DNA from 2 places in the Pseudarthrobacter sp. fls2-241-R2A-168 genome. Region 2 is predicted to be linked to the other one. Evidence: riboswitches for the same ligand, from Rfam matches in the RefSeq annotation. Region 2 holds a riboswitch; the other holds the start of a gene.
What was found. A riboswitch is a leader RNA that binds a small molecule or an ion and turns the genes downstream of it on or off. The one in region 2 is predicted to bind thiamine pyrophosphate.
Positions count from the first base shown of each region.

Region 1: it holds a riboswitch for thiamine pyrophosphate, as region 2 does, so the genes downstream of both, thiC (phosphomethylpyrimidine synthase ThiC) here and QRN11_RS13405 (FAD-dependent oxidoreductase) in region 2, are expected to answer to the same signal.

Region 1 covers NZ_JARVSG010000028.1:17,235-22,627, forward strand. Annotated here, with positions in the region: gene QRN11_RS15220 (RNA-binding protein) at 1-34, opposite strand, end outside; gene rpsP (30S ribosomal protein S16) at 36-452, opposite strand; gene QRN11_RS15230 (hypothetical protein) at 648-1,088, opposite strand; gene QRN11_RS15235 (VOC family protein) at 1,241-2,116, opposite strand; gene QRN11_RS15240 (amidohydrolase family protein) at 2,220-3,302, opposite strand; TPP riboswitch at 3,385-3,492, shown strand; gene thiC (phosphomethylpyrimidine synthase ThiC) at 3,487-5,331, shown strand; gene QRN11_RS15250 (alpha/beta fold hydrolase) at 5,318-5,393, opposite strand, start outside.
Region 2 covers NZ_JARVSG010000019.1:107,512-112,904, forward strand. Annotated here, with positions in the region: gene QRN11_RS13390 (DEAD/DEAH box helicase) at 1-363, opposite strand, end outside; gene QRN11_RS13395 (RNB domain-containing ribonuclease) at 653-2,140, opposite strand; gene thiE (thiamine phosphate synthase) at 2,273-3,010, opposite strand; TPP riboswitch at 3,038-3,156, shown strand; gene QRN11_RS13405 (FAD-dependent oxidoreductase) at 3,149-4,540, shown strand; gene thiS (sulfur carrier protein ThiS) at 4,537-4,773, shown strand; gene QRN11_RS13415 (thiazole synthase) at 4,777-5,393, shown strand, end outside.

The DNA of each region.
Region 1 (5,393 bases), on a different contig from region 2:
CCCGGACCAGGTGTTCCAGCGCTTCTGCCAGCAATTTACTCAGCCTCGGTGGTCTCTGCCTCGGCCGGTGCCTCGGCTGCGTCAGACTTGGATGCCTTCTTGGTGATGGCTTCCGGGATGATCACAGAACCCTTTTCGGGAGCAACGAAGGCTACTTTCTCAGACTTGGTCTTGAGGGTGCCTTCCTGGCCCGGCAGGCCCTTGAACTTCTGCCAGTCACCGGTGATCTTCAGGATCGCGGCAACCTGCTCGGACGGCTGGGCGCCGACGGACAGCCAGTACTGTGCACGCTCGGAGTTAACCTCGATGTATGAGGGCTCTTCGGTGGGGTGGTACTTGCCGATTTCCTCGATGGCGCGGCCGTCACGCTTGGTGCGTGAGTCTGCGACGACGATGCGGTAGTACGGTGCGCGCATTTTGCCAAAGCGCTTAAGGCGAATCTTTACGGCCACTTTTGTGGTCACTCCTGTTTCAGAAAGGGGGTGAACCCGGCGTTCTGCACCCGTGGGGCGGGCCATACTTGCGGGCTCGAAGGACAGGATCCGGACGCGGAGAGAGGGGCCACGCAGATCGAGTACCTGTTTATTGTGCCAGATGAGCGCCCGGATTTCGACTTGACACCCTGCCCGCGCCTGCGGGCATGGTGCTCAGGAGGTCCAGACGTACAGTCCGCTGCGTTCGGAGTCGTCGATTCCGCCGGCGAGTTCCGCCAGTCGCCGGACGTAGGTCCGGGCCTGGGCGGAATCGAACGGCATGTCCTCCTGGGCAGCCCACTGTTCGGCGACGTCATCCAGGACGTTGCCTTCCCCTTCGATCTCATAGGTCAGAAGGTCGGCGAGGGCACGGACCATGGCCGGGGGTACAGCAAGGAGCGAGTCGCTGGCTATGTCCACCATGGTCAGCTCGTAGTCGGCGCCGCCGGCATGCACGGCGGTGCCGGCGAGATCACCAAGCTGCTCAATTTCGAAGTCGCTGATTTCGGGGATGCGCACAGCGTGCGCGGCCGGCTGGCCGCTGCCCTGGTCCAGCACTCCGGCGCGCTTCAGCGCGCCTGCGTGGTCGGCAACAAAGATCTCGGTGAAGCCCATGGGAAGTGCCCTCGTTCCGTCGACGGTGCGGCCGCTCAAGCAAGCGGCACCTGCCGCGCCGGCCGTTCGGCATCAGCCTAGTACACCGCCCCGGCCCCCGCCGCCCGCACCCGTTCCGGCAGGCGGCATCCCAACGGGGTTCGCAGGCGGGCTCAGCGGACTGCGACCCGGATGTTGTTGCGCCAGGGATCCTCGAACCGCAGTTCCGCACCGGTGTGGTGCGCGGGCACCCCGGCGACCTTCAGCCGGTCAGCGAGCGCCCCGACGTCGTCCCCCGAGGGAACTTCGATGAGCACTTCACCCAGGCCAAGAGTGTCCTTGCGGGGCCCCGCCCCGCGGCTGTTCCAGACGTTCATCGCCATGTGGTGGTGGTACCCGCCGGCGGAGACAAAGAGTGCCTGTCCGTGCCAGCCGGCGGTCTTTTCAAAGCCAAGGGTGCCCACGTAGAAGTCCCGGGCCGACTGGACGTCGCCAACCTGGAGGTGGACGTGGCCGACTCCGGCCACTGTTCCGCGCTGGCGCTGCAGGGATTCTTCGGTGAGGTGCTGCTCCAGGTAGCGCTGTGGCGGCAGGGCGAGGCTGTCCATCACCACGTCAGTACCGTTCCAGGACCAGTTGCTCCGCGGGCGGTCCCAGTAGAGCTCAATGCCGTTGCCTTCGGGATCGGTGAAGTAGAAGGCCTCGCTGACGAGGTGGTCAGCACTGCCGGCGAAGGAGCGCGGCTCGAACCGGGCGGCAGTGGCGATGGTGGCTGCGAGGTCGGCCTGGTTCTCAAACAGCAGGGCCGTGTGGAAAAGGCCGGCTTCCCCCCTGCCGGGGAGGTTCAATCCCGGAGCGGGGGCAAGGTGGACCAGCGGCTTCTGGAGCCGGCCAAGGTACAGCCCGCCGTCCTGCTCGGCCACAACTTCAAGCCCCAGTGCACGCTGGTAGTAGTCGGTCATGACCTTCATGTCGCCCACCTTGAGCATCACGGTGCCCATAGTGAGGTCGGCAGGAAGAAGATCCTGGGTGGCGGCTTCTGCAGTCATTGAAAACTCCCGGTGCTGGGGCCCGTCGGGTTGGTGGGCCTGTCACTATTAAAATTACTTGAAGCTTCAATTTATTCCAAGCAGTTTTCAGGTTATCCGTGTCTCAGCGGACGACGCGCCCGCCCAGCACCACATGGGCCAACTCCTGCACCGTTTCCGGAACCTGCCGCGGATCCTCCCGGCAGAGTACGACGTCGGCCCGGGCACCTTCCTCGAGCGCGTCAACACCCAGCCACTTCCGGGCGCCCCAGCAGGCGGCGTCAAGGGCGGCGGCCACAGGCAGGCCTGCATGGTGGAGGGCCAGGATTTCATCACCGATCCGACCGTGGCGGATGACGCTGCCGGCATCCGTTCCGGCGTAGATCTTCACTCCGGCGTCGAAGGCCTCCAGCACCCGCTCCGCCCGCCGTTCCCACAGGGCACGCATATGGGCCGCATACCGCGGGAACTTGGGCTCCGCCTGCGCGGCTATGTCAGGGAAAGTGGCGATGTTGATGAGGGTGGGCACCATGGCAACACCCTGCTCCACGAACCGCGGAAGGTGCCGCGGCAACAGTCCGGTGGCGTGTTCGATGCAGTCAATGTCCGCGTCCAGCATCTGGTCCAGTGTTTCTTCGGCGAAGCAGTGCGCGGTGATCCTGGCACCTTCGTCGTGCACGGCCTGGACGGCGTCCTTGACGACGGCGGCAGGGAACGACGGCGCCAGGTCGCCGGCGCCGCGGTCGATCCAGTCCCCTACGAGCTTGACCCAGCCGTCGCCGTCGCGGGCCTGCTTCCGGACGGCTTCCACCAGGCCGTCGGGCTCGACTTCCTCGGCGAAGCCGCGGAGGTACCTGCGGGTCCGGGCGACATGCCTGCCGGCGCGGATCAGCAGCGGCCCGTTGCGGCTGCCCTGGAGGAAGCGGGTGTCTGCGGGGGAACCTGCGTCCCTGACCAGCAGCGTGCCCGCATTCAGGTCGGTCCTTGCCTGCTCTCCCGCCGTCGCTTCGTCAACGGCGCCACCGGTTCCCAGGCCGATATGGCAGTGGGCGTCAACGAATCCCGGCAGCACCCAGCCATCAAGGATCCTGTCCGGTTCCGCCGCCGGCCGCCGGAAGGTCAGCCTGCCGTCCACGGACCACAGCCCGCGTGCCTCGGTGTCCGGCCCGGTCAGGACGGCGCCGTTGAACTGGATGATCTCTGCCATGGATCTGCCTCGCTTTCCCGCCCGGACAGGCTAGCACCACCGGATGTGACACGGCCCTTCCGAAACAGCTGTGGTAGCTTCTTGGTGACCACACGGGTGCCCTTGCAGGGGCTGAGATCGGGCTGACGCAGCCTGCGACCGTTGAACCTGTCCGGGTAATGCCGGCGAAGGAAGTGAGTATTCCTTGAGTACACCAAATGCACAGCTCAACCCTGCCCAAATTCAGTCCGGCGGCCTGTCCGAAGGCCAGGACCAGCCACCCGTCACGCAGTCGCTGAAGTCCCATTCCCTGGCGTTTGTCGAAGACGCGGCGGCCGGGATACGGGTGCCGGTCACGGAAATCGAGCTGGCGGATTCACCGAACGGCCAGCCCAACGGGCCGTTCCGCGTCTACCGGACCGCCGGGCCCGGCAGTGATCCCGTCCGCGGCCTCACGCCATTCCGGGCTGAGTGGATAGCAGCGCGTGCGGACACGGAAGCTTACGGCGGCCGCGGGCGGAACCTGCTCGACGACGGACGCTCGGCTGTCCGCCGCGGTGCGGCCAGCGCCGAGTGGAAGGGCGCGCGGCCGGTGCCCCGCCGCGCCGTCGACGGCAGGACCGTAACCCAGATGCACTACGCCCGGCAGGGCGTGGTCACCCCGGAGATGCGGTTTGTGGCCCTGCGGGAGAACTGCGACGTCGAGCTGGTCCGAAGTGAAATTGCTGCCGGCCGGGCCATCATTCCCAACAACATCAACCACCCCGAATCCGAGCCGATGATCATCGGCAAGGCATTCCTGGTGAAGATCAACGCGAACATCGGCAACTCGGCCGTCACCAGTTCCATCGCCGAGGAAGTGGACAAACTGCAGTGGGCCACCCAGTGGGGCGCGGACACCGTGATGGACCTGTCCACCGGCGACGACATCCACACCACCAGGGAATGGATCATCCGCAACTCCCCCGTGCCGATCGGAACCGTTCCCATCTACCAGGCACTCGAGAAGGTCAACGGCGAAGCCAATGCCCTGACCTGGGAAATTTTCCGCGACACCGTGATCGAACAATGCGAGCAGGGTGTGGACTACATGACCATCCACGCCGGGGTTCTGCTCCGGTACGTGCCCCTGACGGCCAACCGCGTAACGGGCATCGTGTCCCGCGGCGGTTCGATCATGGCCGGCTGGTGCCTGGCGCATCACCAGGAGAACTTCCTCTACACACACTTTGACGAACTCTGCGAAATCTTCGCCCGGTACGACGTCGCCTTCTCCTTGGGTGACGGACTGCGGCCCGGGGCCACGGCGGACGCCAACGATGCGGCGCAGTTCGCCGAACTGGACACGCTGGCTGAGCTCACGCAGCGGGCATGGGAATACGACGTGCAGGTGATGGTGGAAGGCCCCGGCCACATTCCGTTCCACCTGGTGCGCGAAAACGTGGAGCGCCAGCAGGAGCTGTGCAAGGGTGCCCCGTTCTACACGCTGGGGCCGCTGGTCACCGACGTGGCGCCTGGCTACGACCACATCACCTCAGCCATCGGCGCCACCGAGATCGCCCGCTACGGCACCGCCATGCTGTGCTACGTCACGCCGAAGGAACACCTGGGCCTGCCCAACAAGGATGATGTTAAAACCGGGGTGATCACCTACAAGATCGCTGCCCACGCTGCGGACCTCGCCAAGGGCCACCCCGGCGCACACGAACGCGACGACGCCCTGTCCAAGGCACGGTTCGAGTTCCGCTGGCGCGACCAGTTCGCGCTGTCCCTCGACCCGGTGACGGCCGAGGCGTTCCATGACGAGACGCTGCCGGCCGAGCCGGCCAAGACGGCGCACTTCTGCTCCATGTGCGGACCCAAGTTCTGCTCCATGCGGATCAGCCAGGACATCCGGGACGAGTACGGTTCCGCGGCGGCGCAGGCGGCACTGGCTGATGCCGCGGCAGGGATGCGCGGAAAGAGCGAGGAGTTCCTGGCGGCCGGCGGCAAGGTTTACCTTCCGGAACTGAGCGTTCCCGCCGGAAGCCAGGGCGTCAGGACGCCCTAGGTGACTGGATCCTGCTCACATCCCGGATAAAGGACCGTAGGATGCGGTCCCCCTCCACGGAG
Region 2 (5,393 bases):
GATGACCAGGGCCTGCGGCGCACCGGGGACCGCGAGCTTGTCATAACCGGGATCGTCCTGGCCCACCACGCGCTGCAGCGCGGGGATGCCGAAACCGAGGGTCTTGCCGGTACCGGTCTTGGCCTGGCCGATGATGTCGTGGCCGGACAGGGCCACCGGCAAGGTCATGGCCTGGATGGGGAACGGGTGTGTAATTCCGGCGTCGGCCAGGGATTCCACGATGTCGGCACGCACGTTGTAGTCCGCGAAGGATTTTTCCGCGATCTCATGCGGCTTCTCATCCGAGATGATGGTTTCTTCGGGCTCGATGGTTTCGGTGCCGGACTCGTCGGTCAGGAGCTGGTGGGTATGCAATTCACTCACTGGGGAGTTTCCTTATTCATTTGGGCATTGGCGCTGCCTGCTCAACGGGCCTGCCGTAAGGCTGTTCCGGAGCACGCTCGGGCGCACAAGCAATTCCAGTGGAAGCCGATCGCGGGCTATCTAAATGCTGGCACTGGTGACCAACGGGTAAATCTCAAGATCGCGTAGGGGCGGGTTTGTTGGTTTCAAATCAAGGAAATCAACGACCGGGCATCCATTTCTACTCCTTCAGTCTAGCGGCAGGGAGCCCAAATACCGGCTTTGGGCCTTCAACACCGCCCCAGTGCTGCTATTGGACCAGCTCGAAATGGACTTCCCGGGTGGCGATATCCGAGGAGACCAGGCGCACGCGGACCTTTGTTCCGGGCTCCAGCTCGCCGGCGCAGCGGGCCGTAACCGCGGGGTCCGCGATCTGGATGGTCCCCGAACCGCCGTTCCCGTTGCCGTTCCCGTTCTTGCCGTTGCCGTTTTTCCCGTTGTCCTTTTGGGGCTTGGAACCGGAAATGACGATCGCGTCGAACTCCTGGCCCACGTGGTTGACCAGCAGGGCCGCCTCCACAGTGTCCAGGGCCATTTTCTCCATCCGCGACGCCAGTTGGTCGGATCCGGCCATGATTTCCGGCAACGTTGGCAGGGCATCCCGTGCCCAGCCCGGTACCTTGCCGCCGTTGCTCAACGCCTCACAGATGACCAGGACAAAGCGGTCCACCAGGCGGCGCAGCGGGGCAGTGGTGTGCGCATAGGCGGCGCCGATGGCGGACTGGACGGCATCTTCGGGCACGGACCCGTCAAAGGCCGTGTAGGCAGCGCCGCGGAACAACATCCCGGCGGAGTGCATGATGGCCAGTTGGCGGGGATCGGTGGGGTCCAGGCTCCGCAGGTACTCGCCGTAGCTGACTTCACCGTCCCAGGGCTTGCCCAGGGCTTCGGTCTGCAGCCGGAAATGGTTCAGCGAGCGCTCATCGGGCGATGGCATGGTGCGCAGGATGCCCACTTTTCCCGTGAGCATGAGGCGGGCCGCTGCCATTCCGGTCATCAGCGAGATCTGGGCGTTCCAGTCCTCCACGGGCAGCTGGGGAGCAGCAGCGATCCGGTAGCCGCCGTCGGGCAGCTGGACGATCTCCTGGTCGGGCATGTTCAGGCTGGCGCCGCCGCGGGCACGCTCCAGTTCCACGCGCTTGAGCCCCACCTCTTTAAGGAGCTTCAGCACCGGCGGAGCCGTTCCGGCGTCCAGTTCCGCCTGCGTGCCCTTGTAGCTGAGCTTGGCCCGGCTGCGGATACGGGCCCGCCTGACGGCGACGGACGTGACCTCCGCGGCACTGTCCAGGCGGAAATCCCAGACGAATGCAGAGCAGTCCTGGTCCGGAAGGAGGCTGCCGGCCTGTTCACTGATGATTTCCGGATGCAGCGGGATCCGCCCGTCGGGGGCGTAGAACGTCTGTCCGCGGCGCCTTGTTTCCGCGTCCAACGGTCCGCCGGGCGTGACGAATGCGGGCACGTCGGCGATGGCGTAGAGCACGTGGTACCCGTCGCCGTCGGGCTCGATGAACAGTGCCTGGTCCAGGTCGGTGGAGGAGGCGGGATCAATGGTGACGAACTCGACGGCGGTGAGGTCGTAGGCGGGCAGCTGCAGGGATTCGACGGCCGCTTTGGCATCCGCCACGGCGTCGTCAGGGTAGGCGCCAGGCAGCTCCAGTTCGGTCCGCAGCGCACTGAGCGCCGCCTCGAGCGCGTTGTTGTGCTCGTGGACGTTGGGAGCCAGCCGATGGTGTGACACGAAAATCAGCCTAACTCGAATTCCGGCGATAATGCAGGCATCCGGGCCGGGAAGGGCGCACGGTAAAACCAGGGTAGCGGGCGTCAGCGGACCGGATGGTCAGTGAACCGTATCGCCGGAGACCGGACAGCCTCAGGAACCGGGGGCATCCAAGGCTGCGAGGAGCGATGCGGCGGCGGCCGAGGGATCGTCCGCCTCCGTGATGGCCCGGACCACCACAATGCGGCGGGCGCCTGCTTCCACTACCTGCTCAACGTTGCCGTGGTCGATGCCGCCGATGGCAAACCAGGGGACACCGGCGTCGGGCTGTCCTTCCTGTCCCGCAGCACTGGCCGCCGCGGCAGCGTACTTCACCAGCTCAAGCCCGACGGCGGCCCGCCCCGGTTTGGTGGGCGTTGCCCACACGGGGCCCACGCAGAAGTAGTCCAGCCCCGCGGGTCCGGACGCTGCCGAGAGAGCCGCGTCCACCTGCTCAGGTGCATGGCTGGACAGTCCGATGGCTGCGTTGCCGTTGAGCAGGGTGCGCGCGGCAGCGAGGGGAAGGTCCTTCTGGCCGATGTGGAACACCGGAGCGCCGGACAGCACTGCTATGTCAGCCCTGTCGTTGACAGCCCACAGCCGGCCGTGGCGCTCCGCGGTTTCCTTCAGCACGGCCAGGAGTTCCAGCTCCTCTGCGGCCTCGATGGTCTTGTCCCGGAGCTGGATGATGTCCACGCCGCCGGCAAAAGCGGCATCCACGAACTGCCCGAAATCGCCGCGGTCCTTGCGGGCATCCGTGCAGAGGTATAGGCGCGCGGAGCTGAGGCCGTTGCTGATTTTAGTGGTGCTGAGGACATCGGTGCCGGCGGCAGGAGTGTGGGACACATTCATGGGGGCAAGCCTAGTTCCTCTACACTTGCCTCGTACTGCGGGAGCCCGCGGCAGCTGTCACAAAGCGCCGGGCTGAGAGGGCGTCAGAGCCGACCGCTTGACCTGATCCGGCTAGTACCGGCGTAGGGAAGGAGACACATGGGTGCACTATCTGGCCGCGGCGCAACGGAACAACAGGCCGCGCCCGCCGGCGGCACCATCCGGGCTGACGTCGCCGTCATTGGCGGCGGAGTGATCGGCCACGGCATCGCCTGGGAGGCGCAACGCTCGGGGCGCTCCGTGGTGCTCATCGACGACGCACCGGGTTCCGGGGCCAGCCGGGCGGCCGCCGGAATGCTCGCCCCCGTCAGCGAACTGCACTATCAGGAGGAGGGCCTTCTGGAGCTGATGCTGGATAGTTCGACGCGCTGGCCCGCTTTTATTGCCGGGCTCCGCGCAGCATCGGGTGCTGATCCGGGATACATCACGACGCCGACCCTCGCCGTGGGTGCCGACGCCGCTGACCGCCGGGCACTGATGGACCTGCGCGGAGTACAGCAGGCCAACGGCCTCACCGTGGAACCGCTCACCGTCCGCGAAGCCCGTCAACGGGAGCCACTGCTCAGCCCGGCGATCGCCTGCGCGCTGGACACCCCGGCCGATCACCAGGTGGATCCGCGGCTGCTGGTGGACTGCCTGCGCCAGGCGCTCGCCGGCCACGGCGGACACGGCAGCGGCAGTGACGCGAACAGGACCAGTGGCGAGGGTGCCCACAGCGGGACCGGGGGCGATGGCACAGCTGTAGCAGGCGCCGTCGACGGCTACTCGGTGCCGGACAAAGCACGAGGGCTGCTGTGGCAGGACGGCGCCGTTGCCGGCGTGCAGTTGGCCTGCGGGGGAACCATCCTGGCCGCAGAGACCGTGGTGGCGAACGGGCTGCACGCGGCAGAACTTCAATCACTCCCGGAAGGCCTGCACCTTCGGCTGCGGCCCGTCTATGGGGACATCCTGCGGCTCGCCGTGCCCCGGCACCTGCAGCCGTTAGTGACCTCCACCGTCCGCGGACTGGTCCACGGCGTTCCGGTGTACATCGTTCCCCGGCGGGACGGCACCGTGGTCATTGGGGCAACCCAGCGCGAAGACGCGCCGGCTACTGCGCATGCCGTTTCCGCCGGTGGCGTCTACCAGCTCCTGCGCGACGCGCAGGTGCTGGTTCCCGCCGTCGCCGAACTCGAACTGCTGGAATGCACCGCCCGCGCCCGGCCCGGAACCCCGGACAATGCCCCGCTGCTGGGGCGCGTGCCCACAACGCACGGCATTGCGGGACAGGCCGGACACGTCCCCGGCCTCATCGTGGCCACCGGGTTCTTCCGCCACGGCGTCCACCTGACGCCGGCCGCAGCCGCCGTCTGCCGGGACCTCCTGGACGGCCGCGAGGATCCCCGCTGGGCACCCTTCAACCCGGCCCGCTTCAACGCCACACCCGCCGCGACTACCCGCTTCCCAACCGGCCGCCTGAGCCACCAACCGCCCACAAAGGAATCAGTATGAACATCACCTTGAACGGAACCCCGCACCCCGTGCCGGATGGTGCTTCCATCACCCAACTCGTCAGCCAGGTCACCGGCCGTCCCCTCGGTGCAGACGGGCAGGCCACGGATGGGCAGAAGCTCGGTGTGGCCGTGGCGCACAACGCCCAGGTAGTTCCGCGCAGCCAGTGGTTCGCCACTGCGCTCGCGGACGGCGACGAGGTCGAACTCGTCACGGCTGTGCAGGGAGGCTGACCCATGAGCGAAACCATCACTGCTGCAACCTCTGCCGCGCTCCACGATCCGCTGGTCATTGAGGGCGTCGAACTGGAATCCCGGCTCATCATGGGCACGGGGGGCGCACCCAGCCTGGACGGCCTCGGCGCTGCGCTCCTCGCCTCCGGGACAAGCCTGACCACGGTGGCCATGCGCCGCTATTCGACGGCGGAGACAGGCTCTCTGTTCCAGCTGCTCGTGGACCACGGCATCCGGGTGCTGCCCAACACCGCCGGCTGCTTCACCGCCCGGGACGCCGTGCTCACGGCCGAGCTGGCCCGCGAGGCACTGGAAACCGACTGGGTGAAACTGGAAGTCATCGCGGACGAGCAGACGCTCCTGCCGGACGCCGTCGAACTGGTGGACGCCACGGAACAGCTGGTCAACCGGGGCTTCAAAGTGTTCGCCTACACCAACGACGATCCTGTCCTTGCCCTCCGGCTCGAGAACCTCGGGGCCACTGCGGTGATGCCGCTCGGATCACCTATCGGTACCGGCCTGGGTATCCTGAACCCGCACAACATCGAACTGATTGTGTCCCGGGCCTCGGTTCCGGTGGTCCTGGACGCGGGCATCGGCACTGCCTCGGATGCGGCCCT